4 regions of the Pseudomonas sp. NIBRBAC000502773 genome follow, and region 1 is predicted to be linked to each of the others. Evidence: predicted binding sites of a transcription regulator. Region 1 holds the regulator's gene; each other region holds the start of a gene.
The links. Region 1 encodes sigma-54, which starts transcription at its own class of promoters, with help from an activator protein. Its sites were predicted from a motif close to ANTGGCATNNANNTTGCTNT; they were not measured.

Region 1 (7,806 bases):
CAGCGCACGTCGAACACCAGGTCGGCATCCACCGGCATGCCACGCTTGAAGCCAAAGGACTCGACCAGGAATGCCGTGCCGGGCTCCGGCTGGTTCAGCAGGCGTAGCTTGATGGCATCGCGCAACTGGTACAGGTTGAGGCTGGTGGTGTTGATCTTGAGGTCAGCGAGGTCAATGATCGGCCCGAGCAGCTTGGTTTCATCCTCGATGGCTTCGGCCAGGGAGCGGTGCGGGCTGCTGAGGGGGTGACGTCGGCGGGTCTCTGAGAAGCGCTTGAGCAGGGTTTCTTCGTCGGCGTCCAGATACAGCACATCGCAGTGAATGTGCTTGGCGCGCACCTCTTCGAGCAATTCCGGAAAGCGCGTGAGGTGGCTCGGCAGGTTGCGGGCGTCAATCGAAACGGCGACCAAGGGCTGGGCCAATTCGGTATGGATCAGTGCCCGTTCCGCCAATTCCGGGAGCAGGCCGGCGGGCAGGTTGTCGATGCAATAGAAGCCGTTGTCCTCAAGGACGTTGAGGGCGGTACTTTTACCCGAGCCGGAGCGGCCGCTGACGATGATCAAACGCATGATTACTGCCCGTTTTGTTCATCCAGGACAACTTGATACAGCGCCTCGTTGCTACTGGCACTGCGCAGTTTGTCGCGTACTTCCTTGCGGTCGAGCATGCTTGCGATCTGCCGAAGCAGTTCCAGGTGTGCATCGGTGGCGGCCTGTGGGACCAGCAGAACAAACAGCAGGTCTACCGGGGCGCCGTCGATCGCGTCGAAATCGATAGGTGCGTCCAGGTGCAGCAGGGCGCTGACGGGGGTCTCGCAGCCTTTGAGGCGGCAGTGGGGAATGGCGATGCCGTTGCCAAAACCGGTGGAGCCGAGTTTTTCACGGGCAATCAGAGCCTCAAAGACATCTTGCATCTCCAGCTCAGGCACTTGGCTGCTGATCAGGTTGGCAATTTGTTCGAGGGCTTTCTTCTTGCTGCCGCCCGGCACGTTCACGAGGGAACGGCCGGGGTCAGGATGGTTTCAAGTCGGATCATGGGGGGAGAGTTAACGACCTGTACCTTGCATCAGGTGCAGATTCTTTTCCTTATGCTTTATGAGTTGGCGGTCCAGCTTGTCGTAGAGCGAGTCGATCGCCGCGTACATGTCTTCATGTTCCGCATTGGCAACGAGCTTGGCATTCGGCACGTGCAGGGTGGCCTCGATTTTCTGCTTGAGCTTGTCGACCTCCATGATGACCTGCACGTTGGTGATCTTGTCAAAGTGCCCCGCAAGCTTGTTCAGCTTGCTCTCGGTGTACTCGCGCAGGGGCTTGGTAACTTCCAGTTGGTGTCCACTGATGTTGACTTGCATACAGCTTCTCCTTCGTTGCCAGTGCATAAAGCGGCGGGTAGGAATACCCGCCACTGGAACGCTGTGGCCCGCCCGTCACATCAAACGCTTACGCTCGCTGGAAGGCGCGATCCCTAAGGACTCGCGGTACTTGGCGACGGTTCGACGGGCGACCTGAATGCCTTGTGCCTCCAGTAAACCAGCGATCTTGCTGTCACTCAACGGCTTTTTCTGATTTTCCGCAGCAACCAGTTTTTTGATGATTGCGCGGATCGCCGTGGACGAGCATTCGCCGCCTTCGGATGTGCTGACATGGCTGGAGAAAAAGTATTTCAGCTCATATATGCCCCGTGGGGTATGCATGAATTTTTGTGTGGTCACCCGGGAAATCGTCGATTCGTGCATGCCCACCGCTTCTGCGATGTCGTGCAGGACCAGCGGTTTCATCGCCTCGTCACCATATTCCAGGAAGCCGCGCTGATGCTCGACGATCTGGGTGGCCACTTTCATCAGGGTTTCGTTGCGGCTTTGCAGGCTCTTGATGAACCAGCGCGCTTCCTGCAACTGGTTTCGCATAAAGGTGTTATCGGCGCTGGTGTCGGCACGGCGCACAAAACCGGCATATTGCGGGTTGACCCGCAGGCGCGGCACCGACTCCTGGTTCAGTTCCACCAACCAGCGCTCGTTGTCCTTGCGCACGATCACGTCGGGAACGACGTATTCGGCTTCACTGGACTCGATCTGCGAGCCTGGACGCGGGTTGAGGCTTTGCACCAGCTCGATGACCTGGCGCAGGTCGTCTTCCTTGAGCTTCATGCGCCGCATCAACTGGCTGTAGTCGCGGCTGCCCAGCAGGTCGATGTAGTCGGTGACCAGGCGCTGGGCCTCTGCGAGCCATGGGGTCTTGGCGGGCAGCTGGCGCAGTTGCAGCAGCAGGCATTCGCTCAGGGTGCGCGCACCGATGCCGGCGGGCTCGAACTGTTGGATGCGGTGCAGGACCGCTTCGATTTCGTCCAGCTCGATGTCCAGTTCCGGGTCGAAGGCCTCGAGAATCTCTTCGAGCGTCTCGTCCAGGTAACCCTGGTTATTGATGCAGTCGATCAGGGTCACGGCGATCAGGCGATCGGTGTCCGACATCGGCGCGAGGTTCAGTTGCCACAGCAGATGGCTCTGCAGGCTCTCGCCGGCGGAAGTACGGGTGGTGAAGTCCCACTCGTCATCGTCATTGCTGGGCAGGCTGCTGGCGCTGGTCTGGTAGACGTCCTCCCAGGCGGTGTCTACCGGGAGTTCGTTGGGAATGCGTTCGTTCCAATCGCCTTCCTCAAGGTTATCCACCGTGGGGGCGGTTTCCTGGTAGGAGGGTTCCTGTACGTCGGAATTGGGTTTTTGCTCGATGTTGTCGGCCAATGGGTCTGCATTATCGAAGTCGTCGCCTTCTTCCTGGCGTTCGAGCATCGGATTGGACTCCAGGGCCTCCTGGATTTCCTGTTGCAGGTCCAGGGTCGACAATTGGAGCAGGCGGATGGCCTGTTGCAGCTGCGGTGTCATCGTCAGCTGCTGGCCCATTCTCAGGACTAGCGATGGTTTCATGGCAGGGGCTTAACACCTTATTCGCCGGCGCAATGCGCCATCCACGACAGGGCGCGTGAGCGCCAAACATAAGCAAATTATATGCCTGATATCGGGGGCTTTGCCTAGAGCGCGGTAACAATAAAAATCCGGAGGTTTTCATTGACTCCCGCGCATCGGGCAAACGACCTGCCACCGCCTTGTTGTTGCAGGCGGCCTTACAGGCGGAACTCGTGACCCAGGTACACTTCCTTGACCAGTTCGTTGGCCAGGATGGTGGCAGAGTCGCCTTCGGCGATCAGCTGGCCATCGTTGACGATATACGCGGTTTCGCAGATATCGAGGGTCTCACGCACGTTGTGGTCAGTGATCAGTACACCGATGCCCTTGGCCTTGAGGTGGTGGATGATCTGCTTGATGTCGCCGACCGAGATGGGGTCGACGCCGGCAAACGGTTCGTCCAGCAGGATGAACTTGGGGGCAGTGGCCAGGGCGCGGGCGATTTCCACGCGACGACGCTCACCACCGGACAGGCTCATGCCAAGGTTGTCGCGAATGTGGTTGATGTGGAATTCCTGCAGCAGGCTTTCCAGTTCTTTGCGGCGGCCGTCACGGTCGAGTTCCTTGCGGGTTTCAAGGATGGCCATGATGTTGTCGGATACTGACAGCTTGCGGAAGATCGACGCTTCCTGCGGAAGATAGCCAATACCGGCACGGGCGCGGCCGTGCATTGGCTGGTGGCTCACATCCAGGTCGTCGATCAATACGCGACCTTGGTCCGCCTGGACCAGGCCGACGATCATGTAGAAGCAGGTGGTCTTGCCGGCGCCGTTAGGGCCAAGCAAGCCGACGATCTGGCCGCTGTCGATCGACAGGCTGACGTCGCGCACGACCTGACGGCTTTTATAGGCCTTGGCCAGATGCTGGGCTTTCAGGGTTGCCATTACTCGGCCTTCTTCTTCGGCTGGATAACCATGTCGATGCGTGGGCGTGGCGCGGTGACCTTGCTGCCATTGGCACGACCGGCGTTGGCGATCTGCTTCACGGTGTCATAGGTGATCTTCTCGCCTTCCGTGGAGTTGCCATCGGGGCTGAGTACCTTGGCCTGGTCGATCAGCACGATGCGATTCTGCTGGGCGTGATACTGGATGGTCTTGCCGTAGCCCTTCATCGGGCCGGTGTCGGTAGCCGACTGCTTCTGTTCGAAGTAAGCCAGGTTGCCCACCGAAGTCACTACGTCGATATCGCCCGCCTGGGTGCGCGTCAGTGTCACCGTGTTGCCGGTGATCTTCATCGAACCCTGGGTGATGATCACGCCGCCGGTATAGGTGGCGACGCCTTGCTTGTCATCCAGTTGCGCATCGTCAGCCGAGATGTGGATCGGTTGCTGGCTATCGTTCGGCAGAGCCCAGGCGCTCACGCTTCCCAGTGCTGCGCCCAGACCGAGCAAAATAGGGAGAGTTTTAACGAGCCTCATACTGTCCTCTTACGTTCGATAGCAGGTGTATCCTGCTTTCTTTCAAATACGCTTTCATTCCCTTGCCAGTCGATACACCGCCAGCGCCGTCGATTCTAACGTCTTGCTCGGTCTGCGCATATTGCTTCTGTGGGAATACGGTCATGCGACTGCTGGTAATCACGGTGTCACGGTTTTTGGCGTCAGTGCGCGCAACGCGTACCGAGTCAATCAGTTCTACCTCGGTGCCGTCCGGGTTCACCTCGCCACGCTTGCTCGTGACATGCCATGGGAACTCGGTGCCGCGGTACAGGTTCAGGTCCGGGTTGGTCAGCAGGGTGACTTCGGTGGCCTTCAAATGCTCGACTTTGTCCGAGGTCATCTCGTACTGCACCTTGCCGTCGGGCAGGAACTGCACGCTGTAGGCATTGGTTGCGTAATAGTCGATAGCCCCTTCGTCAACCTGCGCAACAGGCTGGTCGAGGAAGCGCCCCGGGCTGATATTCCAGTAGCCCACCGCCAGAAACAGCGCGGCAATGACTCCGAATAGCAGGAAGTTGCGAATCTTTTTACTCAGCATAAAACGCTCTATAGGTAGGCGGCGTGGGCCGCTTCAAGACTGCCCTGGGCTCGCAGGATCAGTTCACAGAACTCGCGGGCGGCACCTTCGCCGCCACGGGCGGTGGTGACGCCATGGGCGTGCTCGCGAACAAACGTCGCCGCATTGGCGACGGCCATGCCCAGGCCCACTCGGCGAATGACCGGCAAGTCGGGCAGATCATCGCCCAGATAGGCAACCTGCTCATAGCTTAGGTTGAGTTGGCCAAGAAGCTCGTCCAGAACCACCAGTTTATCCTCGCGGCCCTGATACAGGTGAGGAATACCGAGGTTTTGTGCGCGGCGTTCCACAACGGGGGTTTTCCTGCCGCTGATAATCGCCGTTTGCACGCCCGAAGCCATCAGCATCTTGATGCCCTGGCCGTCGAGGGTATTGAACGTCTTGAATTCGCTGCCGTCTTCGAGAAAGTACAGGCGGCCATCGGTCAGCACGCCGTCAACGTCGAAAATCGCCAGTTTGATGTGTTTGCCGCGTTGCAACAGGTCGCTGGTCATTTACATCACTCCCGCACGCAGCAAGTCGTGCATGTTCAGGGCGCCAACCGGGTGGTCGTCGCTATCGACCACCACCAGTGCGCCGATCTTGTGGTCTTCCATGATCTTCAAAGCTTCGGCCGCCAGCATTTCAGGGCGTGCGGTCTTGCCATGGGGGTCATCACGGCGTCGATGGTCGCGGTGCGGATATCGATGGTGCGGTCCAGGGTGCGGCGCAGGTCGCCGTCAGTGAATACCCCGGCCAGGCGCCCGTCGGCTTCCAGGATCACGGTCATGCCCAGGCCTTTGCGGGTCATTTCCATCAGCGCGTCCTTCAGCAGGGTGCCGCGTTGGACGTGGGGCAATTCCTCGCCCGAATGCATGACATTTTCCACTTTCAGCAGCAGGCGACGGCCCAGGGCACCACCCGGGTGGGAAAACGCGAAGTCTTCAGCGGTGAATCCGCGGGCTTCCAGCAGCGCCACGGCCAGGGCGTCGCCCATGACCAGGGCGGCGGTGGTGGAGGAGGTCGGCGCCAGGTTCAGCGGGCAGGCCTCGTGGTCCACGTGAACATTCAGGTTCACATCGCCGGCCTTGGCCAGGGTTGATTCCGGGTTGCCGGTGACGCTGATCATCTTGATGCCCAGGCGCTTGATCAGCGGCAGCAGGGTCACGATTTCGTTGGTGGTGCCGGAGTTGGACAGCGCCAGGATGATGTCATCCTTGGTGATCATGCCCATGTCGCCGTGGCTGGCTTCGGCCGGATGCACGAAAAATGCGGTGGTCCCGGTGCTGGCCAGGGTGGCGGCGATCTTGTTGCCGACGTGGCCTGACTTGCCCATGCCGACCACGACAACACGGCCCTTGCTGGCCAGGATCATCTCGCAGGCGCGTACGAAATCTGCGTCGATATGGGCCAGCAAGCCTTCTACGGCTTCAACTTCGAGGCGGATGGTGCGTTGCGCGGATTGAATAAGGTCGCTGGATTGGCTCATGTCTGAAGTCGTATAGCCTGACGAAAAGTCGGCGATTATAGCGGTAATGATCAATTCCCTCACGCAAGTTCGTCAGGCTTTATTCAACGAATGCCTGAGAACCATCCTCAGTAACATAGCCAGCAACGTTTTTTCCCTGTCCCTAAACTGAACTAGCGCAGTTCCGGCCTTGGGCGCCCTGTACCAGCAGTGATATAGTTCGCCGCCAGTTCGGTCCGCCCAGCCCATGTGGCTATCTATATGCGTCACCGTTGCAAACGTTTGTCGCATGCATGGTGTCTGAGTGAGAGGCTGCATCCCAAGGAGTTTAGATGAGTGCCGATAACGCCTACGCGGTCGAGCTGAAGGGACTGACCTTCAAGCGCGGGACGCGCAGCATCTTCAATAACGTCGATATTCGCATTCCCCGCGGCAAGGTCACGGGCATCATGGGTCCGTCCGGTTGCGGCAAGACCACGCTGCTGCGTCTGATGGGCATGCAATTGCGCCCCAGCGCCGGTGAAGTATGGGTCAACGGCCAGAACCTGCCGACGCTGTCGCGCAGTGATCTGTTCGATGCGCGCAAGCATATGGGGGTGCTGTTCCAGAGCGGTGCGCTGTTTACCGACCTCGATGTGTTCGAGAACGTGGCGTTTCCGTTGCGGGTGCATACCCAGCTGTCCGACGAAATGATTCGTGACATTGTGTTGCTGAAACTGCAGGCCGTGGGCCTTCGTGGTGCCATCGACCTGATGCCCGACGAACTGTCCGGCGGCATGAAGCGCCGCGTGGCCCTGGCGCGTGCCATTGCCCTCGACCCGCAGATCCTCATGTACGACGAGCCCTTCGTCGGCCAGGATCCGATTGCCATGGGCGTGCTGGTACGCCTGATCCGTCTGCTCAACGATGCGCTGGGTATCACCAGTATCGTGGTCTCCCACGACCTTGCAGAAACCGCGAGCATTGCCGATTACCTTTATGTAGTCGGCGATGGCCAGGTGCTGGGGCAGGGTACGCCTGAAGAACTGATGAACGCCGACAACCCGCGTATTCGCCAATTCATGACCGGCGATCCCGATGGCCCTGTGCCTTTTCACTTTCCGGCAGCGGATTACCGCTCAGACCTTCTGGGGAAGCGCTGATGCGCAAGACATCTCTCATCGAGAAGGTTCGCCTTTTCGGTCGATCCGGTATCGACATCGTCGAAGTGCTGGGCCGCTCGACGATTTTCCTGTTTCACGCGTTGCTCGGCCGTGGTGGCATCGGCGGCGGCTTCGGCCTGTTGATCAAGCAGTTGCATTCGGTGGGCGTGATGTCCCTGGTGATCATTGTGGTCTCCGGGGTGTTCATCGGGATGGTGCTGGCGTTGCAGGGCTTCAATATCC
Region 2 (7,806 bases), 640 kb from region 1:
ACGAATGCCATAGCCGTGGCCGGCGATGCCCAAGGTCGACATGCTTTCCATAAAGCACGCGGCCAGACGGCCGAGGCCGCCGTTGCCAAGCGCCGCGTCGGGCTCCAGCAGGCGGATGCGCTCGAGGTCCACACCCAGCTCGGACAAGGCTTCGCGAGCGATCTCCAGCACGCCGAGGTTGCTCAGGCTGTCGTAGAGCAGGCGGCCGATAAGGAATTCCAGGGAGAGGTAATACACCCGCTTCTGGCCTTTGCGGTAGATACGCCGCGTGTGATCCATCCAGTGGTCGACCATCTGGTCGCGGGCGGCCAGGGCAATGGCTTCGAACCAGTCATGGTCGAAGGCATGGTCCGGGTCTTTGCCCACCGCGTAGGTGAGTTTGGTCAAGACAGCATCGCGGAATGCGGCTACCTCTGCTTCTCGTGCAAGCGGTTCCTGAGACATCGGTGTGACCTCGGGCGAGATTGAAGGAGTTGCTAGAGCCTAGTCGGTCTGACAGACGGTAGACGCTCTGGTTCGGCAGTTTTTTAACTCATTCACCTTTAATACGCTTTTGATGCAGGGGTCGTGCCCGATCAGCCCTCGTCCGCGCCTTTGAGCTGAAATCCGTAAAATATTGTTCAAAAAACCACCAATCCCGGTATGATCGCGCGCCCGGATACCGCCCCACCTTTTGGAACCCTGATGAAGCCTCAACTGATCGCCGCCGCGGAACTCGACCGTCTCGAGACTTGGCAGAAATACTCCGCCCATATGTGCGGCGGCTGCGTGTCCAGCTGCTGCACGCTGCCGGTTGAGGTGAAGATCAAGGACCTGATCCGCATTGGCATCGTCGATGAGTTCGAGCGCGGCGACCCGCCGAAGAACATCGCCAAGCGGTTGCAGAAGGAAGGCATCGTCGAGCGCTACAACAACAAATCCGAGATTTTCACCCTGCAGCGCATGAGCAACAACGACTGCCTGTACCTGGATCGTAAGACGCGCTTCTGCACTATTTATGACAAGCGCCCGGATACTTGCCGCAACCACCCGAAGATCGGGCCGCGCCCGGGGTATTGCGCGTACAAGCCGAAGGAAGTGGTGCGCGAGACCAAATTCAAGACCCTCGACAAGTTCTGATTCGGGTTTTGTGGGGCTCTCAAGGGCCCTATCGGGGGCAAGCCCCCTCCCACATTTTGATCTGTGAACACATTCAAAGGTGGGAGGGGCTTGCCCCCGATGAGGCCAGTACAGCTACCCTAAAACCTGCAGGCATAAAAAAACGCCCCCGGCCTTTCGACCGGGGGCGTTTTTCATTCAGCCTGAGTTAACTCAGTTCTTGGCTTTCTTGGCAGCGCGGGTGCGCTCGCCTTCGTCCAGGATCTTCTTACGCAGGCGGATCGACTTCGGCGTCACTTCGCACAGTTCGTCGTCCTGGATGAACTCCAGGGCCTGTTCCAGGGTGAAGCGAACAGGTGGAACCAGGGCGATGGTTTCGTCTTTACCCGAAGCACGCATGTTGTCGAGCTTCTTGCCTTTGGTTGGGTTGACGCCCATGTCGTTGTCACGGCTGTTCAGGCCAACGATCTGACCGTTGTAGATCTCTTGACCGTGTTCAACGAACAGCTTGCCACGCGCCTGGAGGGTTTCCAGGGAGTAGGTCAGCGCCTTGCCGGTTTCTACCGATACCAGAACACCGTTCTGACGGCCGGACATGTCGCCGGACTTCATGGTGTCGTAGCGATCGAAGATCGAGGTCAGGATGCCAGCACCGTTGGTCAGGGTCAGGAACTGGTTACGGAAACCAATCAGGCCACGAGCAGGGATGTTGTATTCCAGACGCACACGGCCTTTGCCATCCGGCACCATGTTGGTCAGGTCGCCCTTACGCAGGCCCATCTCTTCCATGACCTTGCCCTGGGATTCTTCAGGGGTGTCGATGGTGACGTTTTCGAACGGTTCCTGCTTCACGCCGTCAACCTGACGGATGATCACTTCAGGACGACCAACGCCCATTTCGAAGCCTTCGCGACGCATGGTTTCGATCAGTACCGAGAGGTGCAGCTCACCACGGCCGGAAACCTTGAACTTGTCAGCCGAGTCGCCTTCTTCAACGCGCAGTGCAACGTTGTACAGCAGCTCTTTGTCCAGACGTTCCTTGATGTTACGGGAAGTCACGAACTTGCCTTCTTTACCGCAGAATGGCGAGTCGTTTACCTGGAAGGTCATGGAAACGGTTGGCTCGTCGACGGTCAGAGGCTTCATCGCCTCGACATTGTCCGGCTGGCACAGGGTGTCGGAGATGAACAGCGAGTCCATGCCGCTGACGCACACGATGTCGCCGGCGAAGGCTTCTTCAACGTCGATACGGTGCAGGCCGTGGTGACCCATCAGCTTCAGGATACGACCGTTGCGCTTCTTGCCGTCGGCGCCGATTGCCACAACCGGGGTGTTCGGCTTGACGCTGCCACGGGCGATACGGCCAACGCCGATCACACCCAGGAAGCTGTTGTAGTCCAGTGCCGAGATTTGCATCTGGAACGGGCCGTCACGGTCAACTTTCGGCGCAGGTACGTTGTCGACGATCGACTGGTACAGCGGGGTCATGTCTTCGGCCATGTCGGTGTGGTCCAGACCGGCAATGCCGTTCAGGGCCGAGGCGTAGACGACTTTGAAGTCCAGCTGTTCTTCGGTAGCACCCAGGTTGTCGAACAGGTCGAAGATCTGGTCCAGAACCCAGTCCGGACGCGCGCCCGGACGGTCCACCTTGTTGATGCACACGATCGGACGCAGGCCGGCTTCGAACGCCTTCTTGGTCACGAAACGGGTTTGCGGCATAGGGCCGTCTTGAGCGTCAACCAGCAGCAGAACGGAGTCAACCATCGACATTACGCGTTCTACTTCGCCGCCGAAGTCGGCGTGGCCCGGGGTATCCACGATGTTGATGTGGTAGCCGTTCCAGTTGATGGCGGTGTTTTTTGCCAGGATGGTAATACCGCGCTCTTTTTCCTGGTCGTTGGAGTCCATCACGCGCTCGTCGTTGAGCTCGTTGCGCTCCAGGGTGCCGGATTGACGCAGGAGTTTGTCTACCAGGGTGGTTTTACCATGGTCAACGTGGGCAATGATGGCGATGTTACGTAGATTTTCGATCACTTGTGTATCTCGATCAGAGGATTCGGTGTGCTGACAGGTCGTGGCAGCGATTAACAGTAGAGTCAGGCCTTGCCGTTACAGCTTGACGGCAGAGTCGGGGGCCGGTGACGCAGGCCACAGGCAAACAGCCCCGGGCTCTTAGCTCGGTCGATAAACGCGCACATTGGCATGCCCCTCACTGAGCAAATGGTGGGCATGCAGGCGACTCATCACGCCTTTGTCGCAATACAGCAGGTACTGACGGCTGTTATCCAGTTCCTTGAAACGCGCGTTCAATGCATAAAACGGCAGCGTTTGTACGTCGATGCCGGCGATTTCCAGCGGCTCATCTTCAGCGGCATCCGGGTGACGGATGTCGATGACGATCTGGCCGGCCAGGGCTTCGCTGACTTCTTCGATCTGCACATCCTGGCCCAGTTCGTCGATAACACGATCGATCGGGACCAGCTTGGCGTTCTCGAGCGCACGCTCCAGAACCGCCATATCAAACTGTTGTTCTTCGTACTCCACGCGGTTGCGCTTGGCGTGGGTCTTGGGGTTCACCGAAATGACCCCGCAGTATTCAGGCATATGCTTGGCAAAGTCGGCGGTGCCGATTGCTTCTGCCAAGTCGATGATGTCCTGCTTGTGGCTGGCGATCAGCGGGCGCAGTACCAGCTTCTCGGTCACGCAGTCGATCAGCGACAGGTTCGGCAGCGTCTGGCTGGAAACCTGGGAAATCGCTTCACCCGTCACCAGCGCGTCGATCTGCAACTGATCGGCGATTCGGGACGCAGCGCGCAACATCATACGCTTCAAAACTACGCCCATATGACTGTTATCGACTTTACCGAGAATTTCGCCCAGCACTTCCTCGAACGGTACGCTCACAAATAGCACGCGCTGGGAGCTGCCGTACTTCTTCCAGATAAAGTGCGCAACTTCCATCACGCCCAATTCGTGTGCACGCCCGCCCAGGTTAAAGAAGCAGAAGTGGCTCATCAGGCCGCGGCGCATGATCTGGTAGGCCGCCACCGTGGAATCGAAACCGCCGGACATGAGGACCAGGGTCTGTTCCAGGGCGCCCAGCGGGTAGCCGCCGATGCTGTCGTGCTGGCTGTGAATCACAAACAACCGTTGGTCGCGAATTTCCATGCGCACTTCAATTTGCGGTGCCTTGAGGGAAATTCCGGCGGCGCCGCACTCGCGACGCAGCTTGCTGCCGACGTATTTCTCGACGTCCATGGAGCTGAACGGGTGCTTGCCGGCACGCTTGCAGCGCACCGAAAAAATCTTGCCTTCAAGGCTGTCGCCGAAGTGCCGTTTGCATTTTTCGGTGATGTCGTCGAAGTCCCCCAGCGGGTACTCATCCACCTGCAGGAAATGCGCGATACCTGGCATGCAGCTCAGGCGCTCGGTCATGTCCTTCAAGGCTTTGGCGTCGGTCAAGCGGGTTTCCAGCTCGAGGTTGTCCCACACACCGTTCACCACCACAGCCGGGTCCAGATCGCGGAGCACGGCACGGATGTTCTTGGCCAACTGACGGATGAAACGCATCCGTACCGGTCGGCTCTTGATGGTGATCTCGGGAAAGACTTTAACGATTAATTTCATGGAAACAGCGCGCGCAGGGCCTGCCGAAAAAGGGGGGCGCGGATTATAGCGGAAATCGCTCAAGGTTTAACCAGTTAATATGCACAACACTCGTCTCGCACTAAAGAGGTGCGTTTACGCTCACGCGCGCAACATTGCGGTGCGCTAATTTCGGACATTTGTCGCAATGCACCTTTATAGGGGCGTTTTTTTAGCAAAAAACCCATGTTGGCGCACTGGCATGCAATTTGCTCTCTTGTGAGGCAGGTTGCCATGGCGGACTATCCGCGCCGGCATCACCCACATTCTAAGGGCTAACTCCACTACCCCAGCCCGAAGCCACCCGGAGGACACTATGTCGAAGTCGGTTCAACTCATCAAAGATCATGACGTTAAATGGATTGATCTGCGCTTCACGGACACCAAAGGCACTCAGCACCACGTGACCATGCCGGCTCGCGACGCGCTGGATGATGCTTTCTTCGAAGAAGGCAAAATGTTCGACGGCTCCTCCATCGCTGGCTGGAAAGGCATCGAAGCCTCCGACATGATCCTGATGCCGGACGACAGCACTGCCGTCCTCGACCCGTTCACCGAAGACCCAACCCTGATCATCGTCTGCGACGTGATCGAGCCTTCGACCATGCAAGGCTACGACCGCGACCCACGTGCGATCGCCAAGCGTGCCGAGGAATACCTGAAGTCCACCGGTATCGGCGACACCGTATTCGTCGGCCCGGAACCGGAATTCTTCATCTTTGATTCGGTCAAGTTCAAGTCCGACATCTCCGGCTCCATGTTCAAGATCTTCTCCGAACAAGGTTCGTGGATGTCCGACCAGGACGTGGAAGGCGGCAACAAAGGCCACCGTCCAGGCATCAAAGGTGGCTACTTCCCGGTTCCGCCGTTCGACCACGACCACGAAATCCGTACCTCCATGTGCAACGCCATGGAAGAAATGGGCCTGGTCATCGAAGTTCACCACCACGAAGTGGCGACTGCCGGCCAGAACGAAATCGGCGTTAAGTTCAACACCCTGGTGGCCAAGGCTGACGAAGTCCAGACCCTGAAGTACTGCGTACACAACGTGGCTGATGCCTACGGCCGTACCGCTACCTTCATGCCTAAGCCGCTGTACGGCGATAACGGTTCGGGTATGCACGTTCACCTGTCCATCGCCAAAGAAGGCAAGAACACCTTCGCTGGCGAAGGTTATGCCGGCCTGTCCGACACCGCCCTGTACTTCATCGGTGGCATCATCAAGCACGGTAAGGCCCTGAACGGCTTCACCAACCCGTCGACCAACTCCTACAAGCGTCTGGTCCCAGGTTTCGAAGCACCGGTCATGCTGGCCTACTCGGCTCGCAACCGTTCCGCCTCGATCCGTATTCCTTACGTGTCCAGCCCGCGCGCTCGCCGTATCGAAGCTCGCTTCCCGGATCCAGCAGCCAACCCATACCTGGCTTTCGCTGCCCTGGTCATGGCCGGCCTGGACGGTATCCAGAACAAGATCCACCCTGGCGACGCCGCCGACAAAAACTTGTACGACCTGCCGCCTGAAGAGGCCAAAGAGATCCCACAAGTGTGCGGCAGCCTGAAAGAAGCCCTGGAAGAGCTGGACAAGGGCCGTGCGTTCCTGACCAAAGGCGGCGTATTCAGCGACGACTTCATCGATGCCTACATCGAGCTGAAAAGCGAAGAAGAAATCAAAGTACGCACCTTCGTACACCCACTGGAATACGAGCTGTACTACAGCTGCTGATCCGGTAGCGCTGCTTGACGCAGCGTGATGAAAAAGGCCTCCTTCGGGAGGTCTTTTTTTTGCCCGCACCCTAGGAGGTCACCTCTTGAAGCGTCTACTTGCATTCACTTTATTGTTCGCCAGCGCCAGTGCATTCGCTGCACCGCCGACACTGGAGCCATTGCTCAACAGCATCGCCGAACGCTTGGCCATTGCCGACCAGGTGGCCCTGAGCAAATGGGACAGTAAAAAACCGGTAGAAGACAAAAAGCGCGAGCAGGACGTGCTCGCCAGCGTCATTGCCCAGGCACCGAGTTACAAACTGGAGCCCGCCGCCGCCGAGCAATTTTTCTCGGCGCAGATCGAGGCAAACAAGCTGGTGCAATACACCCACCTGTCCGACTGGCAGTTCCAGGGCAAGGCACCCGACGACCCGCGCCCGGACCTGGTGAAGCAGATTCGCCCGCAACTGGATCAATTGCAAAAACGCCTGCTGCAACAGCTCGCGGACTTCACGCCACAACGCAGCGACCCGCAGTGCCCTCAATGGCTGGCTGAAGCGGTGCATGAGCCGCTGAACGACCCGTTGCGGCAGCTGGCGATGATTCGCGCCACGGCCGAGCTATGTATCCACAAAGACTGAATCTGTAACCCGAGCCGAACATGTGGGAGTTCCTCCCACATTGGATTTGTGTGAATTCGGCACTTCCTGAACAATCTTCACAAAACCGCACTATATTGGTGCGACATCCCGCACCCTTCCCACTGGCTCACACCATTTTGGTTCGAAACTTCCCCAGCAGGCTGGCAGAACGCCACAGTTTCGCGCCTTAACCCCTTATTTCAGGGGATTCACGCTTCTTTTCGGAGCCTTGGTTTGGTTTTTGCATTTTCCTTGTATCAGCGTGTGCCTCAAGCCCGCGCCTTGCTCCAAAAGAGGTCCCGATGACCATCAGCGATGCACTGCACCGTTTGCTACTCGACAACCTGACCACCGCGACCATCCTGCTCAATGACGACCTGCGCCTTGAGTACATGAACCCGGCGGCAGAGATGCTCCTGGCCATCAGCGGTCAGCGCAGCCATGGGCAGTTCATCAGCGAATTGTTCACCGAGTCGGCCGAAGCCTTGAGTTCGTTGCGCCAGGCGGTGGAGCAGGCACACCCGTTCACCAAGCGTGAAGCGATGCTCACGGCACTCACCGGCCAGACGCTGACCGTCGACTACGCCGTGACCCCGATCCTGAGCAACGGTGCCACGCTGCTGCTGCTCGAAGTGCACCCCCGCGACCGCCTGTTGCGCATCACCAAGGAAGAAGCCCAGCTGTCCAAGCAGGAGACCAGCAAGATGCTGGTGCGCGG
Region 3 (7,806 bases), 2.6 Mb from region 1:
ACCCGGCCCACCCATGGCCCCCGTTGGCAGACGGCAAGCCGAGTGCCGGGCCGTTCTACCTGGTGTGGACCGATCCGCAGGCCGGGCATATCAGCCCGGAGCAGTGGCCGTTCCAGATCTCCGCGATCAAGCAGTTGAAGACGGTGGCCGAACGTTTTCCGGCGCTGTTGCCCGACCCGATGTTGGCGGCGGATGATCAGGTCAACCAAGGCTTTGCGCTGTTCCAGAAGAACTGCCTGGCCTGTCACCGCCTCAATGGCGCCGGCGATGCACAGGTGGGGCCGGACCTGAATGTTCCCTACAACCCTACGGAATATTTCAGCGGCGACTTCCTCAAGCGCTATATCCGCGACCCGCAGAGCCTGAGGCACTGGCCGCAGGCGAAGATGCCAGCGTTCGCCGCCAGCGTGTTGCCTGACAGCGAGCTGGAATTGCTGGTGGGGTACTTGAAGCATATGGCAGGGCGTAAACAACACCCCTGAACCCAGCCTGATCTCGGTGGCGAGCGGGTTATTGCTGCTGGACCAGGACCACCGGCGTCGGTGCCACGAACACCTTGGCATGCATCTGCTCATGCCCACCGCCACGGCGCATGCCGCGTACCGGGCAAGCGTCGAGGTAGTCCAGGCCCACAGCCAGTTTCAAATGCCGCTCCGGCCGGGCCAGTTGGTTGGTCACGTCAAAGCTGTACCAGGCGTCATCCAGCCAGGCTTCTGCCCAGGCGTGGCTGGCCAGGTGAGTGCTGTCTTCCGTGTACAAATACCCCGACACATACCGCGCAGGAATGCCCAGGCTGCGCGCGCAGGCCAGGAACGCATGGGTATGGTCCTGGCACACCCCCGCCCGCCCTGCGAAGGCCTGGGCGGCGCAGGTGTCGACTTCGGTGGCGCCGGGCGTGTAGACCATCGACTGGTTGAGGGCGTGCATCAGGTCGATCAGGGCCGTGCGATCCCGGCGCTGGTGGCAATGCTGTTGCGCGAAGGCGCGCAGGGCGTCGTCGGGCTCGGTCAGGCGGGTGCAGCGCAGGAACGGAAAGGCTGACTGGCTCTCGTGCTCAGCCTCACGCAGCTCATCGATATCCACCTGGCCACGGGCGCCAATGATGATGGCGTCGTGGGGTTCGTCCAGGGTCAGCACGTGCAGGATGTTGCCGAACGGGTCGATCTGCGCGCGCACCGGGCGAGGCAGGTCCAGTTGCCAACTGAGCACGTGCTGGCGCTCGCTGTCGTGGGGCGTGAGGCGCAGGTACTGGATGCTGGCGCGTACCTGGTCTTCGTAGTGGTAGGTGGTTTCGTGGCTGATGGAGAGTCTCATGCGGCCTCCAGGTAGGAACTGTAGATGGCGTCGCCCAACTGGCGGACCAAGGGGATAAAGTCGGTCAGCCAGGCGTGCAGGCCTTCCTCGAGGATTTCATCGATCGCGGTAAACCGCAGGCGCGCGTCCATCTCGGCCGCCAGGCGCTGGGCCGGACGGCCGTTGATGCCGGGCAGGCTGGCGAGGATCTGGTCGATCTCTTCGCTGCAGGCCCGCAGCGAGCGGGGTACATCGGCGCGCAACAGCAACAGCTCCGCGACTTGCCGGGCACCTGGGGCGTCGCGGTAGATCTCGGTGTAGGCCTCGAACGACGATAACGCGCGCAGCAAGGCACTCCATTGATAGTAGGCGTGGGCAGTGCCATCGGTGACCGCTTCGGCCTGGTCGCCGGCCATTTCATAGCGCGCATCCAGCAGGCGCAGGGTGTTGTCGGCGCGCTCGATAAACGTACCCAGCCGAATAAAACGGAAGGCGTCATTGCGCATGATGGTGCCGTAGGTCGCCCCCGGAACAGATGGGAACGCTCCTTGACCCACTCGCAGAACCGGCTCATGCCGTAGCGGCTGAGGCCCTGCTGTGATATTTCGCGAATCTCCAGCCAGGTGGCGTTGATGTTTTCCCACATGTCGGCAGTAATTCGCCCACGCACAGCATGGGCGCTGGCCCGCGCGGCACCGAGACAACTGTAGATGCTGGCCGGGTTGGCCGCATCCAGTGCGAAGAAATGCAGCAGGCGTTCGGCGTGCAATTCGCCGTGGCGCTCGCGGTAATCATCCAGCGTGCCGGTGATCAACAGCGGCATGGCCAGTTCATGCAGGCCATCACCGCGCCCATCCTGGGGCATCAGCGACAGCGAATAACTGACATCGAGCATGCGCGCGAGGTTTTCCGCGCGTTCCAGGTAGCGCGACATCCAGTACAAATCCGAGGCAGTTCTACTCAACATGGCATCAGTCCTCGACCACCCAGGTGTCTTTGGTGCCGCCGCCCTGGGACGAATTGACCACCAGCGACCCTTCACGCAGCGCGACACGGGTCAAACCGCCGGGCACCACACGGGTTTCCTTGCCGGACAACACAAACGGGCGCAGGTCGATATGGCGCGGCGCAATGCCGTTTTCGACAAAAGTCGGGCAGGTGGACAAGCACAGGGTTGGCTGTGCGATATAGGCGTGGGGCTTGGCCTTGATACGCGCGCGGAAGGCTTCGATTTCCGCCGCCGTGGACGCTGGGCCCACCAGCATGCCGTAGCCGCCGGAGCCCTGGGTTTCCTTCACCACCAGGTCCGGCAGGTTGGCCAGCACGTGGGACAATTCGTCGGGCTTACGGCACTGGAAGGTGGGAACGTTCTGCAGGATCGGTTCTTCATCGAGGTAAAAACGGATCATCTCGGTGACGAAGGGGTACACCGACTTGTCATCCGCCACCCCGGTGCCGATGGCATTGGCCAGCACCACATTGCCCGAGCGATAGGCCGCCAGCAGACCGGGCACGCCGAGCATGGAGTCGGGGTTGAAGGCCAGTGGGTCGAGGAATGCGTCGTCGAGGCGACGGTAGATCACGTCCACGGCTTTGGGGCCGTCGGTGGTGCGCATGAACACACGGTCATCGCGCACGAACAGGTCCGCGCCTTCCACCAACTCCACACCCATTTCCCGGGCTAAAAATGCATGCTCGAAAAACGCGCTGTTGAAGCGCCCCGGGGTCAGTACCACGACGCTGGGATTATCCAGGGGGCTGGCGCTTTTCAGGGTATCGAGCAGCAGGTTGGGGTAATGATCGATCGGCGCGATGCGCTGGGCGGCGAACAGCTCGGGGAACAGGCGCATCATCATCTTGCGGTCTTCGAGCATGTAGCTCACGCCGCTGGGTGTACGCAGGTTGTCTTCCAGCACGTAGTAGGTGCCGTCGCCATCGCGTACGAGGTCGACTCCGGAGATGTGGGAATACAGGTCGCGGTGCAGGTTCAGCCCCTGCATCGCCAACTGGTATTGCTCATTGGCCAGTACCTGTTCGGCGGGAATGATCCCGGCCTTGATGATGCGTTGTTCGTGATAGAGGTCGGCGAGAAACATGTTCAGCGCCTTGACCCGCTGGATGCAGCCACGCTCGACCATCCGCCATTCGCTGGCGGGAATGCTGCGGGGGATGGTGTCGAACGGAATCAGGCGCTCGGTGCCCTGCTCGTCGCCGTAAAGCGTGAAGGTGATCCCGGCACGGTGAAACAGCAAGTCGGCTTCGCGCCGGCGCTGGGCCAGCAGTTCAGCGGGGGTGTCGGCCAACCAGCGGGCGAACTCGCGGTAGTGAGGGCGAACCTGCCCTGCCCCATCGTACATTTCGTCGTAATAAGTGCGGATCATGCCGTACTCCTTGTCACCCGGACGCAAGAACCATCGCAAGGCCCGTGCCAGCGGCATAAACACTTAAAAATCAGTTGGTTAAATATAAGCAAGGAACTGATCGCACCGTCCTGGTGCGCAGAATGCCCGCTGCCCTGCTGCACGCTTCATGGCAATGCAAGCTTTGGCTATCAACAGCATAGTCAGAGTTGATTTCACTGCCCGTCGAAGCGTGCGGATAATCGCCCCCATCCGCTGAACAGGACATGTCCTACAGCTTTAGCCATTGCGTAATCGGTACCGTGATCACTCGTGTACCGACCGGCTCCTTCGGTCTTCCCTTTCAGCCACCCTTTTCTACGGGTGGCTTTTTTTTGTGCAAGAAAGAGCGGCGCAAGTTCCACAAATCTTCATATACCGCAAACAAAATCGGCCGACCCTAAGGCCAGCCGATACGCTGTGTTGCTCATACAATGGCGCTACATGGGTAACCCACGCACCTCCTGCTTGACGCCCCAACCTTCGATGATTCCGCCCAGCGGCTCGACCACCGCTCCAAAGTCCTGCTCGAAGTCTCCTATGCCATCGTAGGTTGCAAACATGATCTTGCTCAGTTCCAGGTACCAGGCGCCATCGTCGCGCGCACTGACCTGGGCATTCAGGGACTCACCACGAAATTCACCCGCAGCCCTGCGCGCCCGTTCCTCATCCGGGAAAATGGCGTAGAACTCAATGGGGTGGAACCGTGAAAAGTCGAAGCCGCCTTCTTTCATGCGGCGCAGAACGTTGGTGCTGATGTCTTCTTGATAGGCTGTGCTCATGAAACGTCCTCCTCAAACCGATGGATAGACTTTCCGTGCTTCCCAAAGCCCGCGCCCTACTGGCGCGGGTACTACGGCAGGTACAGCACCGCAGGAAAACAAGCATGTAGCTGACAAGACCAGACCTTAGCGATTCATTCGCTGATCTCACTTGCAGAGTAGCGCGAAGCTATCACCTCCACCAGAGGTGCTTGAATGGCATACAGGGAATGTTCAGGCGGCGGGAGAGATGTCGAGGATCTGAATACTGTTCTGGTCTTTGAGGATCTTGACCGTGGGCTCGGGCTTGCGGCCCTCAAGGTCATTGAGGTCCAGTTCGGCGGCCACGGGCACCAGCTTGTTGCGAATCATGTGTGCCGCATCTTCGAGGCTGGGCTTGTGCTCGCAGGTGAACTGCTCCACGGACTGTACGCCGTGATCATCAACGAAGGTAATCTGCCACTTTTGCATCGGTGCCTCCTCGATAAAACCCATGTGTGGGCTTACATCTATCTGGACCTTGAGGGCTCGGCAAACGTTCCACTCACCTCAGGAGGCACCGGATCAAGCGCAGTTATTTTTCAGCGTGTTCCTTCAGGGCTTTCAAGGTGTTGAACGGCGCGTCCACCACGAACTTGTTGGCCAGCCACGACGGCACGCTGCCGCCTGGCTCGGTGTGTACCTGGTAGGTGACTTCGGTCTCATTGGCGCCTTTAGGGACCAGTTTCCAGAAGCCCTCGACCTGAGCGACACGCACGTAGCCTTTTTCTTCGGGCTTGTAGGTCGGCACGCCCTGCAGCTTGCGGGTTACGTTGCCGTCGGCGTCCTTGGTGGTGGTGACATGGATGTACGAATCACGATCGGTCACCGGGAACGGCGCCTTGAACTGGGTGTAGGTCCAGGCCTCATCGCCTTTCTTGTCCACTAGCTTCTGGGATTTGCACTCATGAATCCACGAGCAGGCACCGGCCACATCTTCCTGCAGGGCCTGGATCCTGGCGACAGGCGCCTTGATCACGGTCACACCGCGATACGCCTTGTATTTGGAGCCGGCGACTTCGCTCAGGGACACCTTGATACCGTCTTCATCCTTGGCAACCTGCCAATCCTCAGCCTGGGCAGTGGCAGCAAATACCAGCGTAAAACCGCACAGCACAGCCATTCGTTTCAGCGAACCCATTGTTGTATTCCTTATTGTTGAAGTTCCGATAGTAAAGCCCATCAAGCCGCCGTCATCTGCTCCCACCAGCCGATCAACCGAATCGCATCGGCCTGGTCGGTGCCGCAGACATCGATATCCGCCTTGAAATCACTGCACACGGCCGGGCGCTCCGGGCGGCCGAACAGTTGGCACAGCTGTTCGACCGACAGGTGCAGGCAGCGTTCGCCCGCCGGTTTGCCATTGGGCATCCCGGGTAAGGGCGAACTGATGGAGGGGGCGATGCAGCAGGCGCCACAGCCTTCACGGCAATTCATGACCAGCAGGTCCTCGACGACTCAATAGGGACGGCCGGGCTAGAGTACGCCCTTAAACAGCCGTTTTAAAATGGGTTAACAGGGGTTTTTCGCACAAAACAAAAGTGACCGACCAGTCTGCGACAGATGGTCGATGGCCCGCGTCACTGTGCAGGAAAAAGTTTACTGCTTGAACTCGAATTCCAACGCCGCACCTTCCACTTCACGGCGCTCTTCGTTGCGCAATTGCAGCTTCATCTCATTGCTGAGCAAACGGCCATTGATCTGGAACGCACTGTTGTCGGTAGGCTTTTCACCGAACATCGGCGGCAACAACGGCACGCTCTTGGGCTTGGGCACGGTGCCCAGGGGCTGCAGGTGCCTGACCATGTCCGAAGGTAGGGACAAATCCAACTGTGCCGGTGGCAGTTTGGTCTGTGCCACTTCCTGGGCTGACTTGGATTTTTTCGCCGTTGACGCACGCTTTTTCGCCGTGGCGCTTGGCTTCTTCGTGACGGGGGCTTGCTTGGCGGAGGAAGGTTTTTTTACCGGGGCATCCTGCCGGGTGTTGGCAGCGGGCTTGTTTTCAGCCACGGGTGCCGCCGCCAGCGCTGTGCCGACGTTACACAGGCTTAACAGGCCAATCACCAAAGCAGCGCGAACAATTGAGGTCATATTGCCTACAGCATTAACGGCAGAGGGCCATATGCTCGCTTGTTGTGCGCGGCATGACAAGCACGGTGATCATCCAGCTATCGGCGTTGTCCCTTTTCAACGCCTCAAAAGCCGGCTGCGGTTTCCTGGCATAACTGGCTGGCCAGCATCCCCAGGGTCATCAGCGCTCGCTCTGCCTCGCGGTTCCACGGTGTGCCGCAGTTAAGACGAATACAGTGGTTGAACTGCTCGGTATTGCTGAAGATCAACCCCGGCGCAATGCTGATGCCCTGTTGCAGGGCGCGCACGTGCAGTTCCTGGGTATTGACCCGCCCTGGCAAACTGACCCACAAGATAAAGCCGCCCGTCGGACGGGTCATCTGGGTGCCTTCCGGGAAATACTGCTGCACCGCCAGTTGGAAGGCGCTGAGATTCTTGCGGTATTCCTGGCGGATGTAACGCAGGTGCCGGTCGTAGCCGCCGTTCTCCAGATACGCTGCCACACCCATCTGGGTGACGCTGCAGGCCGAGTGGGTGCTGAACATTTGCAGGCGCTGGATTTCCTGCTGGTACTTGCCGGCGATCATCCAGCCGATGCGCACACCCGGCGACAAGGTCTTGGAAAAGCTCGAGCAATAGATGACCCGGTCCAGGCGGTCATAGGCCTTGAGGGCCTTGGTGCGGCCGAGTTCGAACATCAGTTCGCCGTAGATATCGTCTTCGACAATCTGGATATCGAAATCCGAGGCCAGGCGCAGCAACTGTTTCTGCCGTTCCTCGGGCATGGTGCCGCCCAGGGGGTTGCTCAGGCGCGTGGTCAACACCAGGGCCTTGATCGACCATTGGTTGGCTGCCAGTTGCAGGGCTTCCAGGCTCATGCCGGTGGACGGGTCGCTGGGGATCTCGATGACTTTTAGGCCCAACAGGTCGGCCAGTTGCAGCAAGCCGTAATAGGTGGGCGATTCAGCCGCGATCAAGTCGCCGGGGCGTGTCAGCACCCGTAGCGACATCTGCAAGGCGTCAACACAGCCGTGGGTGATTACCACTTCGGAGGGGTCCACCACCACGCCGGCGTCACGCATGCGAATCGCCACCTGGCGGCGCAGCGGCTCGAAACCGGGACTGAACATGTAGCTGAAGGCGCGTGGGCTCTGGAAACGCGTGACCTTGGCCAATTGCTGGTGCAGCGCCCGTACCGGCAGATAGTCGACGCTCGGCACGGCGGCGCCCAGGGGAAATACACC
Region 4 (7,806 bases), 2.5 Mb from region 1:
CCATTGATTGGTAAGCCCGCAAGGCTCTGGACCAATCAGTGGCAAGGCAGGAATGGAGTGTTCCTCCTCAAGCATTTCGACAAGTAACTTTAATTTTTTTATGGCTTTTTCTTACGCCCACAAAAAAGCCCCTCTTGCGAGGGGCTTGGTATGGAGCCTACGGCATCAGGTCATCTGAATGATGGTCTGCATGATAGTGCTCTGGGTCGAGATGGTCTTGGCGTTCGCCTGGTAGTTGCTCTGGGCCTTGATCAGGTCCACCAGCTCGTTGGTCAGGTTGACGTTGGAGTTCTCCAGGGAGTTGGCCACGATCGAACCCAGGGTACCGGATTGCGGGGAGTCATAACCCGGCTGGCCCGAAGCGAAGGTCTCTCTCCAGGTGGTGCCGCCCGATGGCTGCAAGCCTTGCTCGTTGTTGAAGCTGGCCAGGGAGATCTGGCCGATGGCCTTGCTCTGCTGGTTGCTGAACGTGGCGAACATTACGCCATTGCCGTCGATTTTCAGGCCGGTGATCTGGCCAGTGGCGTAACCGTCGGTGGTCGGTGGGTTGCGGTAACTGGCGGAGTTGTACTGGGTGATATTGGCCATGTTGACGGCAATGTTTGGCGCTGTAGCCTTGTTAGGCGTCCATACGCCATTGGTCACCGAGCCCGGGATCCAGCCGGTGAGCGTCAGGGTCGTGCCGGACACGCCTGCGGTGGTGATATCCGTCAGTTTACCGGCACCGTCAAAGCTCAATACCGACGGTACAGGAGCAGTGGTACCCGTCGTTGTAGGCTTGGAACCATCCAGGTTACGGCCATCGATCAGCGTGTAGGCGCTCCACTTGTTGGCGTCGGTTTTCACCATGTACTGCACCATCTCGTGGGAGTTGCCCTGGGAGTCGTACAGGGTGGTGCTGTACTGGGTGGTGAAAGTGGTGGTGTCAGTCGGGTCGAACGGCTTGGTGGTTTGGTTGATCACCGGCTCCGACGAGTTCAGGTTACTGGTGGAGTCCACTTTGGTGGACGCCTTCGGTGGTAGGTACGACAGGTTCAGTTGCAGGTCGGTCAAACCGCCTTTGATGATCTTGCCGTCGTCATCTGCCGCGTAGCCCTGCAGGCGCGAGGTACCGGTGTTGTTGGTGATGTAGCCGTCTTTATCGGCACGGAAGGCACCACTACGGGTGTACTCCAGCGAGCCATCGCTGCCCTTCTGCACGAAGAAGCCACCGCCCTGGATCGCCATGTCCAGCACGCCGCCGCTGTTGTTGACGTCACCCTGGGTGAACTGCTGGGACACCGCTGCCAGGTTCACACCGTTGCCGATGCTGTTCTGGCCGGTGCCCAGTTTGGACGCGGCGTAGATATCCGCGAACTCCGCACGGGACGACTTGAAGCCAGTGGTCGCAACGTTGGCGATGTTGTTGCCGGTTACGTCCAGTTGTTTGTTGGCCGCATAGAGGCCGCTAAGGCCGATATTAAAAGACATGTTTCTCTCCCTCTGCCGTATTTAGCCGGCTCTATGTACCGATAGTCTGAATTTGCGACAGCTTGACGCTGCCCATGCCACCCGCAAGGTTCAGCAGCATTTCGCCGCCGGTCTTGCTCAACGTCACACTGGTCACCGTTGCCGGCAACGAAGTCGCCATGGCCACCGATTCACCCTTGTCGTTCTTGGTCGTCGCCGCAAAGGTATAGGTGCCGGCTGGGGCGACCTCGCCCTTGTCGTTCTTGCCATCCCAGATGAAGTCGGACGAACCCGCGCTTTGGGCACCCATATCGATAGTGCGCACCACGTTGCCGTCTTTATCGGAGATCTTGATCGAGACGTTGCCTGTCGCCGCAGTCACCGCCACCGAACCGGTCATGCTCTTGCTCGTGTCCACCAAAGCCTTGTTGGTCTGGGTGATGATCGAGCGCCCCACCAGCGACGATGCCTGCAGCGCCTGCGACGAGCTGAAGTTGCTGGAGATCGCATTGACCGAGTCGTTCAGGGTGTTGATGCCTTCCAGGCTGCTGAACTGGGCCAACTGGGCCACGAACGCGCCGTTGTCCTGAGGCGACAGCGGGTTCTGGTTTTTCAGTTGGGTCACCAGCAATTGCAGGAACGCATCCTTGCCCAGGGACTGGCTGCCTGTCGCCGTCTTGGTAGCGTCGGCGACGGTGGTGTTGTCGGTGGCGGTCTTGACCTTGGAGTTGAAAAGGTCCTGGACTGCCGTATTGGTCGTGGTATCAACGATGGCCATTATTTGGCGCCCCTTATCACTGACCCAGGGTCAGGACCTTCTGCATCATGGTTTTGGCGGTGTTCATCATTTCCGCGTTGGTCTGGAACGAGCGGCTGGCGGAGATCATGTCTGCCATTTCCTCGACCACGTTGACGTTGGGGTAATAGACATAACCCTTTTCGTTCGCGGCAGGATGGTTCGGCTCGTAACGGGCCTCGAGGTTGCTCTGGTCTTCGACCACACCGAGGACCTGCACGCCCTGGCCGGCAGCATCCTGGTTCTGGAACAGCGAATCGCTGCCACCGCTCTGGCCACCCTGGAACATGGTGGCGAACACCGGGTGACGGGCGCGGTAGGTCTGGTCGATGCTCGAAGACACGGTCTCGGCGTTGGCGATGTTACTGGCGACGGTGTTCAAGCGCGTGGTCTGCGCGCTCATGCCACTGCCGGCAATATTGAAAACACTGGACAGGGACATGGCTTACTCTCCACGCAGGGCTGACATCAGCCCTTTGAATTTACTGTTGAGCAGGGTAAAGCTGGCCTGAAAGTTCACCGAGTTCTCGGCATAGGCCGATTGCTCCAACTGGGCGTCGACGGTGTTCTGGTCGATCGACGGCTGCATCGGCGTGCGATACAGCAGCGACTCGTCACCACTGCTCAGGCCTTGCGCTTCGATATGACGGCTGTTGGTCATGTTCAAGGCGAAGGTGCCGTTCTTGGTCTTGTCCTGCTGTGCGGCGAGCACGGCAGAGAAATCCAGGTCCCGAGCCTTGTAGTTCGGGGTGTCGGCGTTGGCAATGTTGTTGGCCAGGACTTCGGCACGCTGGGCGCGGAAGCCCAGGGCTTGTTCGTGGATACCGAGCGCTTTATCGAAGCTGATGCTCATGGCGGAAACCTTTAGGCTGACCTGCTGTTCGTTAACAGGGTTATAGCAAGGCGCATGCCAATATCTGATACCCCCGTAAATCAAGGGGTTGCGAGGAGCTTGCCGGCGGCAATGCCAGAAAAGCGGCAACGGGTTTCCGCGTGACGCCAGTAAAGCGGCAATGGGGAGTTGCCGCTTTCTTCAACTTTGCCGCAGAAACAAATGTGGGAGGGGGCTGCCCCGATAGCGTTTGATCAGTTGATGTCTCTATCACTGATACACCGCTATCGGGAGCAAGCCCCCTCCCACATATTATTTGGCCTGATTATTTGGCCTGGTAGATGATCCCAGGGCTGCATTGCACCATCTGGAAGTGATCCGGCAAACCATTGAGCGCCTCGGATGCACCGAGGAACAGGTAGCCGCCACGCTTGAGGGTGCCGTGGATGCGCAACAGGATGTCTTTCTTCACCTCTGCCGAGAAGTAGATCAGCACGTTGCGGCAGAACACCATGTCAAACTTGCCCAGGCTGGCGTAGCTGTCGAGCAGGTTGAACGAGCGAAACTCCACACGGTTCTTGATCGGCGCCTTGACCGCCCAACGCCCGGCCCCTTTCGGGTCGAAGTAGCGTTGCAAACGTTCCTGGGACAAGCCACGGCCCAGGGCCAGGCTGTCGTACTCGCCGGTCTTGCAGTTGGTGAGCATGGTGCCGGACAGGTCGGTGGCGACGATCTGCGCTCCGGCTTTCAGTTGGCCCATGTTGGTCCGCTCGAACTCATCGATGGACATCGAAATCGAGTACGGTTCCTGACCCGAAGAGCAGGCGGCCGACCAGATACGCAGGCGCTGGCCCGGGCTGGCCTTGATGGCCTCCGGCAGCACTTTGCTCTTGAGCACTTCAAAGGGGTAGGTATCGCGAAACCACAGGGTTTCGTTGGTGGTCATGGCATCGACCACCATCTCCTTAAGGCCACTGCGCGGCTGCCCCTGGATCCGCTGAACCAACTCGCCCAGGGATTTGATGCCCTGCTGCTCCATCAGTTTGTTAAGACGGCTGGATACCAGGTATTGCTTGTTTTCACCGAGCAATATGCCACAGGCTTTTTCCAGGAAGACCCGGAACTGTTCAAAATCCAAATTACCCGTAGACACTGATACCGCCTCTAAAATCGTATGACCGCCAGGGGAAAACCCTAGCCGTGATCTGCTGCCTTGATCCGGTCGACTACCCGGGATGCCAGGTCATCAGGGCGGAATTTGGCCAGGAAGTCATCGGCACCGACTTTCTTGACCATCGCCTGATTGAATACGCCCGACAACGAAGTATGCAGGATGATATGCAGTTTTTGCATGCGTGGATCGCTGCGTATCTCTGCAGTGAGGGTATAGCCGTCCATTTCCGGCATCTCGATGTCAGAGATCATCATCAAGAATTCTTCTTCCGGCTTCTTACCTTCATCCACCAGCTTACGCAGGTAATCCAATGCCTGACGCCCGTCATTGAGGGCGACAACGTCCACGCCGACGGTTTGCAGGCAGCGAGTCACCTGTTTGCGCGCTACCGAGGAGTCATCCACCGTCAGCACACGCAGCGAGACCGCCTTGTGCGCCGTTTCGGCGTCGACCACCCCCACGGAAATCGATTCCGAGGTAGGCGCCACTTCGGCGAGGATCTTCTCCACGTCGATGATCTCCACCAACTGGTTATCGACCCGCGTCACCGCCGTAAGGTAGTGATCGCGACCGGTGCCCTTGGGCGGCGGATGAATCTCTTCCCAGTTCATGTTGACGATGCGTTCCACCGAGCGCACCAGGAAACCCTGGGTCTTGGTGTTGTACTCGGTAATGATCACGAACGGGTTCTCGCGATCCTGCAGGCCGGCCGAGCCGGTGGCCAGGGCCAGGTCAAGAATCGGGATAGTCGCACCACGAATATTCGCCACACCGCACACCACCGGACTGGACTTGGGCATGATCGTCAGCTTGGGACATTGCAGCACTTCCCGCACCTTGAATACGTTGATGCCATACAGCTGCTTGCCATCCAGGCGAAACAGCAGCAACTCCAGGCGATTCTGCCCTACCAGCTGTGTGCGCTGGTTTACTGAATCCATTACTCCTGCCATGCCATGACTCCTACGCTAAAACCTTTGGCTATACCTACAAGGGCGGCGCGCCCCCAACACTAAAACGGCACGAGCTTTGCTATTTGTTGAATTATGGACATTAAAACGACAGTTTCCCGACGCCTTCACCTGACACGGTTTTGCAGATTGCTCTGCGTACCGTTGGCGCTGCTTGCCTTCAGCCTGGGCACCACGGCCCGTGCAGAGAACGTCACCTTGCCTGATCTACTTATCGGCGTCACCCAAGGCTTTCTTGAGTTCACTGTAGAAGATTATCTGGCAACCACACAGACGCCGGGGCGTTATGAAATCCAGGTCAACCAGTTGGACCCGCGTCTGCGCATGCCGATGTGCGACAAGGAATTGACAGCGACCCTGGAAAGTCCCGCCCAACCGATCGGGCGCGTAACGGTCAAGGTACGCTGCGAAGGCGCCTCGCCCTGGACCGTGTTCGTACCGGCCCAGGTCAAATTGTTCCGTGATGTGGTGGTGGTTGCCCGCCCACTGAAGCGCACGGGCATCATCGATTTCGAGGATGTCGTACTGCGTGAGCGCGACATCAGCCAGATCAGCCAGGGCTACCTGACATCCCTGGACCAGGCCATCGGGCAAAGATTGACCCGACCAGTGGTCACCGATCAGGTCATTACCCTGGTACACCTGGAACAGGCGGAGGTCATCCGCAAGGGCGACCAGGTGGTGATTTCCGCGAGCAGCGGCGGCTTGAATGTGAAAATGCCGGGCGAAGCGCTGTCCAACGGCGGCATGAGCGAACAGATTCGCGTCAAGAACCTCAACTCCAACCGCGTGATCAAGGCGCGGGTGACAGCCCCAGGGCAAGTCGAGGTCGCTTTATAGATTACTGGTACAGGACGCTGGGTTTTCCTACACTGTGCACGAGAGGCCCCGTGCGGAGATTTATTGTCATTCGCGCCTAAAGTTTGTCCGGGTATGGCCGAAAACATGGCAAGCGTCCAAATACCCAGAGGTTTTTTATCATGGTCATCGATTTCAGCCGTTTGAATAACACCCCGACGACGTCAGGCACTACGCGCACCACCAGCCCCAAGGACAGCGTAGAAGCCAAGGCTCCGGCGCTGCCCGCCAAGGCAGAACAGGCCAGTGCCAGCCAAAGCGGGGAATCCGTACACCTGAGCAATGAGGCTCAACAGTTGCAGAAGGTCACTGACTCGCTGCGCGATCAACCGGTCGTCAATAAAGCCCGCGTGGCCGAATTGAAACAGGCGATCGCCGATGGCAGCTATAAAGTCGACAGCAACCGTGTAGCCAGCAAGCTGCTTAACTTCGAAGCCGAGCGCTAGGCAAAGGCCTGCGCAGGGCTTTTGGACGCTTAAAACCCAAGGCCAGCCATGCATCACGACGAACATTTGCTTCAACTGATCATTGATGATCTAGCGCCGACGCAACAATTGCTCGAGCTGCTCAAAGAAGAATCACTGGCCCTCTATGGCCGGGACATGCCGCTGCTGGAAGAAATTCTGGCACGCAAGCAGTCGTTGATCGTCCTGCTGGAACAGCACGGCAAAAAACGCAGCCAGATCCTCATCAGCCTCGGCCTGCCGGCAGACCACGACGGCCTGGCGCAATTGGCCAGCCACTCCTCGGTCGGCGATCAACTGCTGAGCCAGAGCAAAGAACTCAACCAATTGCTCGCCCAGTGCCAGGAAGCCAACCTGCTTAACGGTCAGTCGATCCAGCTTCAGCAAGCCACGACCGCCAACCAGTTGCGTATACTCCACGGCGGAGAGCCTCCGGCACTCTATAACGCCCAGGGCTCCACCTCGCGCCTGGTCAAGCCAAGCACTCGCAGCCAAGCCTGACACCGGTTTACAGCGCGCCCTATCCAAGGCCCGCCACATGCTGGCAAAATGCCGGTTCTTGCGTGTAGTCGTATTTTGTCTGGAGATGGAAGAACCGTGTTCAACGCCCTTAATGCGGAAGATGCCCCGCAGCCACCCAAGGTCCTCACCACGCCTCTGGAAATCGCCGGCACCTTGCGGATGCTGCAAGACAGCCATGACCCGCTGATCATCACTTTCCATGAACGCAGCCAGCGCTTCCAGAGCTACCTGGTGGATGTCAACCGCGACAGCAACACGCTGGCGCTGGACGAAATGATCCCCCGAGACGGCGAGCGCTACCTCGAAAACGGCGAACCCTTTCGCATCGAAGGTTTCCATGATGGCGTACGCGTCGCCTGGGAAAGCAATGGCACCTTGACCATCAGCGAAAAAGACGGCCACCGTATCTACACCGGCAGCCTGCCGGGCGAGGTGGTCTACCATCAGCGCCGCAATGCCTTCCGCGCCGCGTTGAAGCTGGCGCAACTGGTGAATATCGAGCTGGGCGGCGAGAAGCTTCAGCTGCCGATCAACGGCAAACTGCTGGATATTTCCGCCACCGGCTGCAAGTTGCGTTTTGAAGGCGATATTTCCGAGCGCCTGCAACTGGGCCAGGTCTACGACCGTTTTATCGCAGCCCTGCCGTTTGGCAGCATGACCACCGCCGTCGAACTGCGATACCTGCACTTCGAGGAAAGGATCAACACGACCTTTGCCGGTGTGCGCTTCCACAACATGAG

Region 2: the regulator sigma-54 is predicted to act here: its motif matches at 4,940-4,959, upstream of glnA (glutamate--ammonia ligase).
Region 3: the regulator sigma-54 is predicted to act here: its motif matches at 3,707-3,726, upstream of NIBR502773_RS07945 (circularly permuted type 2 ATP-grasp protein).
Region 4: the regulator sigma-54 is predicted to act here: its motif matches at 3,141-3,160, upstream of flgB (flagellar basal body rod protein FlgB).

What each region holds. Positions count from the first base shown of each region.
Region 1 is NZ_CP041189.1:4,347,478-4,355,283, forward strand. Features, by position in the region: gene rapZ (RNase adapter RapZ) at 1-569, opposite strand, end outside; partial or broken gene ptsN (PTS IIA-like nitrogen regulatory protein PtsN) at 572-1,035, opposite strand; gene hpf (ribosome hibernation-promoting factor, HPF/YfiA family) at 1,046-1,351, opposite strand; gene NIBR502773_RS20005 (RNA polymerase factor sigma-54) at 1,427-2,920, opposite strand; gene lptB (LPS export ABC transporter ATP-binding protein) at 3,118-3,843, opposite strand; gene lptA (lipopolysaccharide transport periplasmic protein LptA) at 3,843-4,376, opposite strand; gene lptC (LPS export ABC transporter periplasmic protein LptC) at 4,363-4,935, opposite strand; gene NIBR502773_RS20025 (HAD family hydrolase) at 4,944-5,468, opposite strand; partial or broken gene NIBR502773_RS20030 (KpsF/GutQ family sugar-phosphate isomerase) at 5,469-6,442, opposite strand; gene NIBR502773_RS20035 (ATP-binding cassette domain-containing protein) at 6,754-7,563, shown strand; gene mlaE (lipid asymmetry maintenance ABC transporter permease subunit MlaE) at 7,563-7,806, shown strand, end outside.
Region 2 is NZ_CP041189.1:3,703,900-3,711,705, reverse strand. Features, by position in the region: gene NIBR502773_RS17115 (glycogen/starch/alpha-glucan phosphorylase) at 1-444, opposite strand, end outside; gene NIBR502773_RS17110 (YkgJ family cysteine cluster protein) at 685-1,119, shown strand; gene typA (translational GTPase TypA) at 1,312-3,132, opposite strand; gene thiI (tRNA uracil 4-sulfurtransferase ThiI) at 3,271-4,725, opposite strand; gene glnA (glutamate--ammonia ligase) at 5,060-6,466, shown strand; gene NIBR502773_RS17085 (chorismate mutase) at 6,552-7,088, shown strand; gene glnL (nitrogen regulation protein NR(II)) at 7,391-7,806, shown strand, end outside.
Region 3 is NZ_CP041189.1:1,744,898-1,752,703, forward strand. Features, by position in the region: gene NIBR502773_RS07930 (cytochrome c) at 1-482, shown strand, start outside; gene NIBR502773_RS07935 (transglutaminase family protein) at 511-1,314, opposite strand; partial or broken gene NIBR502773_RS07940 (alpha-E domain-containing protein) at 1,311-2,260, opposite strand; gene NIBR502773_RS07945 (circularly permuted type 2 ATP-grasp protein) at 2,265-3,674, opposite strand; gene NIBR502773_RS07950 (ribonuclease E inhibitor RraB) at 4,133-4,474, opposite strand; gene NIBR502773_RS07955 (hypothetical protein) at 4,688-4,924, opposite strand; gene NIBR502773_RS07960 (START domain-containing protein) at 5,028-5,633, opposite strand; gene NIBR502773_RS07965 (YkgJ family cysteine cluster protein) at 5,675-5,929, opposite strand; gene NIBR502773_RS07970 (translation initiation factor 2) at 6,092-6,583, opposite strand; gene NIBR502773_RS07975 (PLP-dependent aminotransferase family protein) at 6,688-7,806, opposite strand, start outside.
Region 4 is NZ_CP041189.1:1,808,099-1,815,904, forward strand. Features, by position in the region: gene flgE (flagellar hook protein FlgE) at 166-1,470, opposite strand; gene flgD (flagellar hook assembly protein FlgD) at 1,502-2,227, opposite strand; gene flgC (flagellar basal body rod protein FlgC) at 2,244-2,687, opposite strand; gene flgB (flagellar basal body rod protein FlgB) at 2,691-3,098, opposite strand; gene cheR (protein-glutamate O-methyltransferase CheR) at 3,403-4,230, opposite strand; gene NIBR502773_RS08270 (chemotaxis protein CheV) at 4,272-5,204, opposite strand; gene flgA (flagellar basal body P-ring formation chaperone FlgA) at 5,298-6,062, shown strand; gene flgM (flagellar biosynthesis anti-sigma factor FlgM) at 6,203-6,526, shown strand; gene NIBR502773_RS08285 (flagella synthesis protein FlgN) at 6,575-7,045, shown strand; gene NIBR502773_RS08290 (flagellar brake protein) at 7,142-7,806, shown strand, end outside.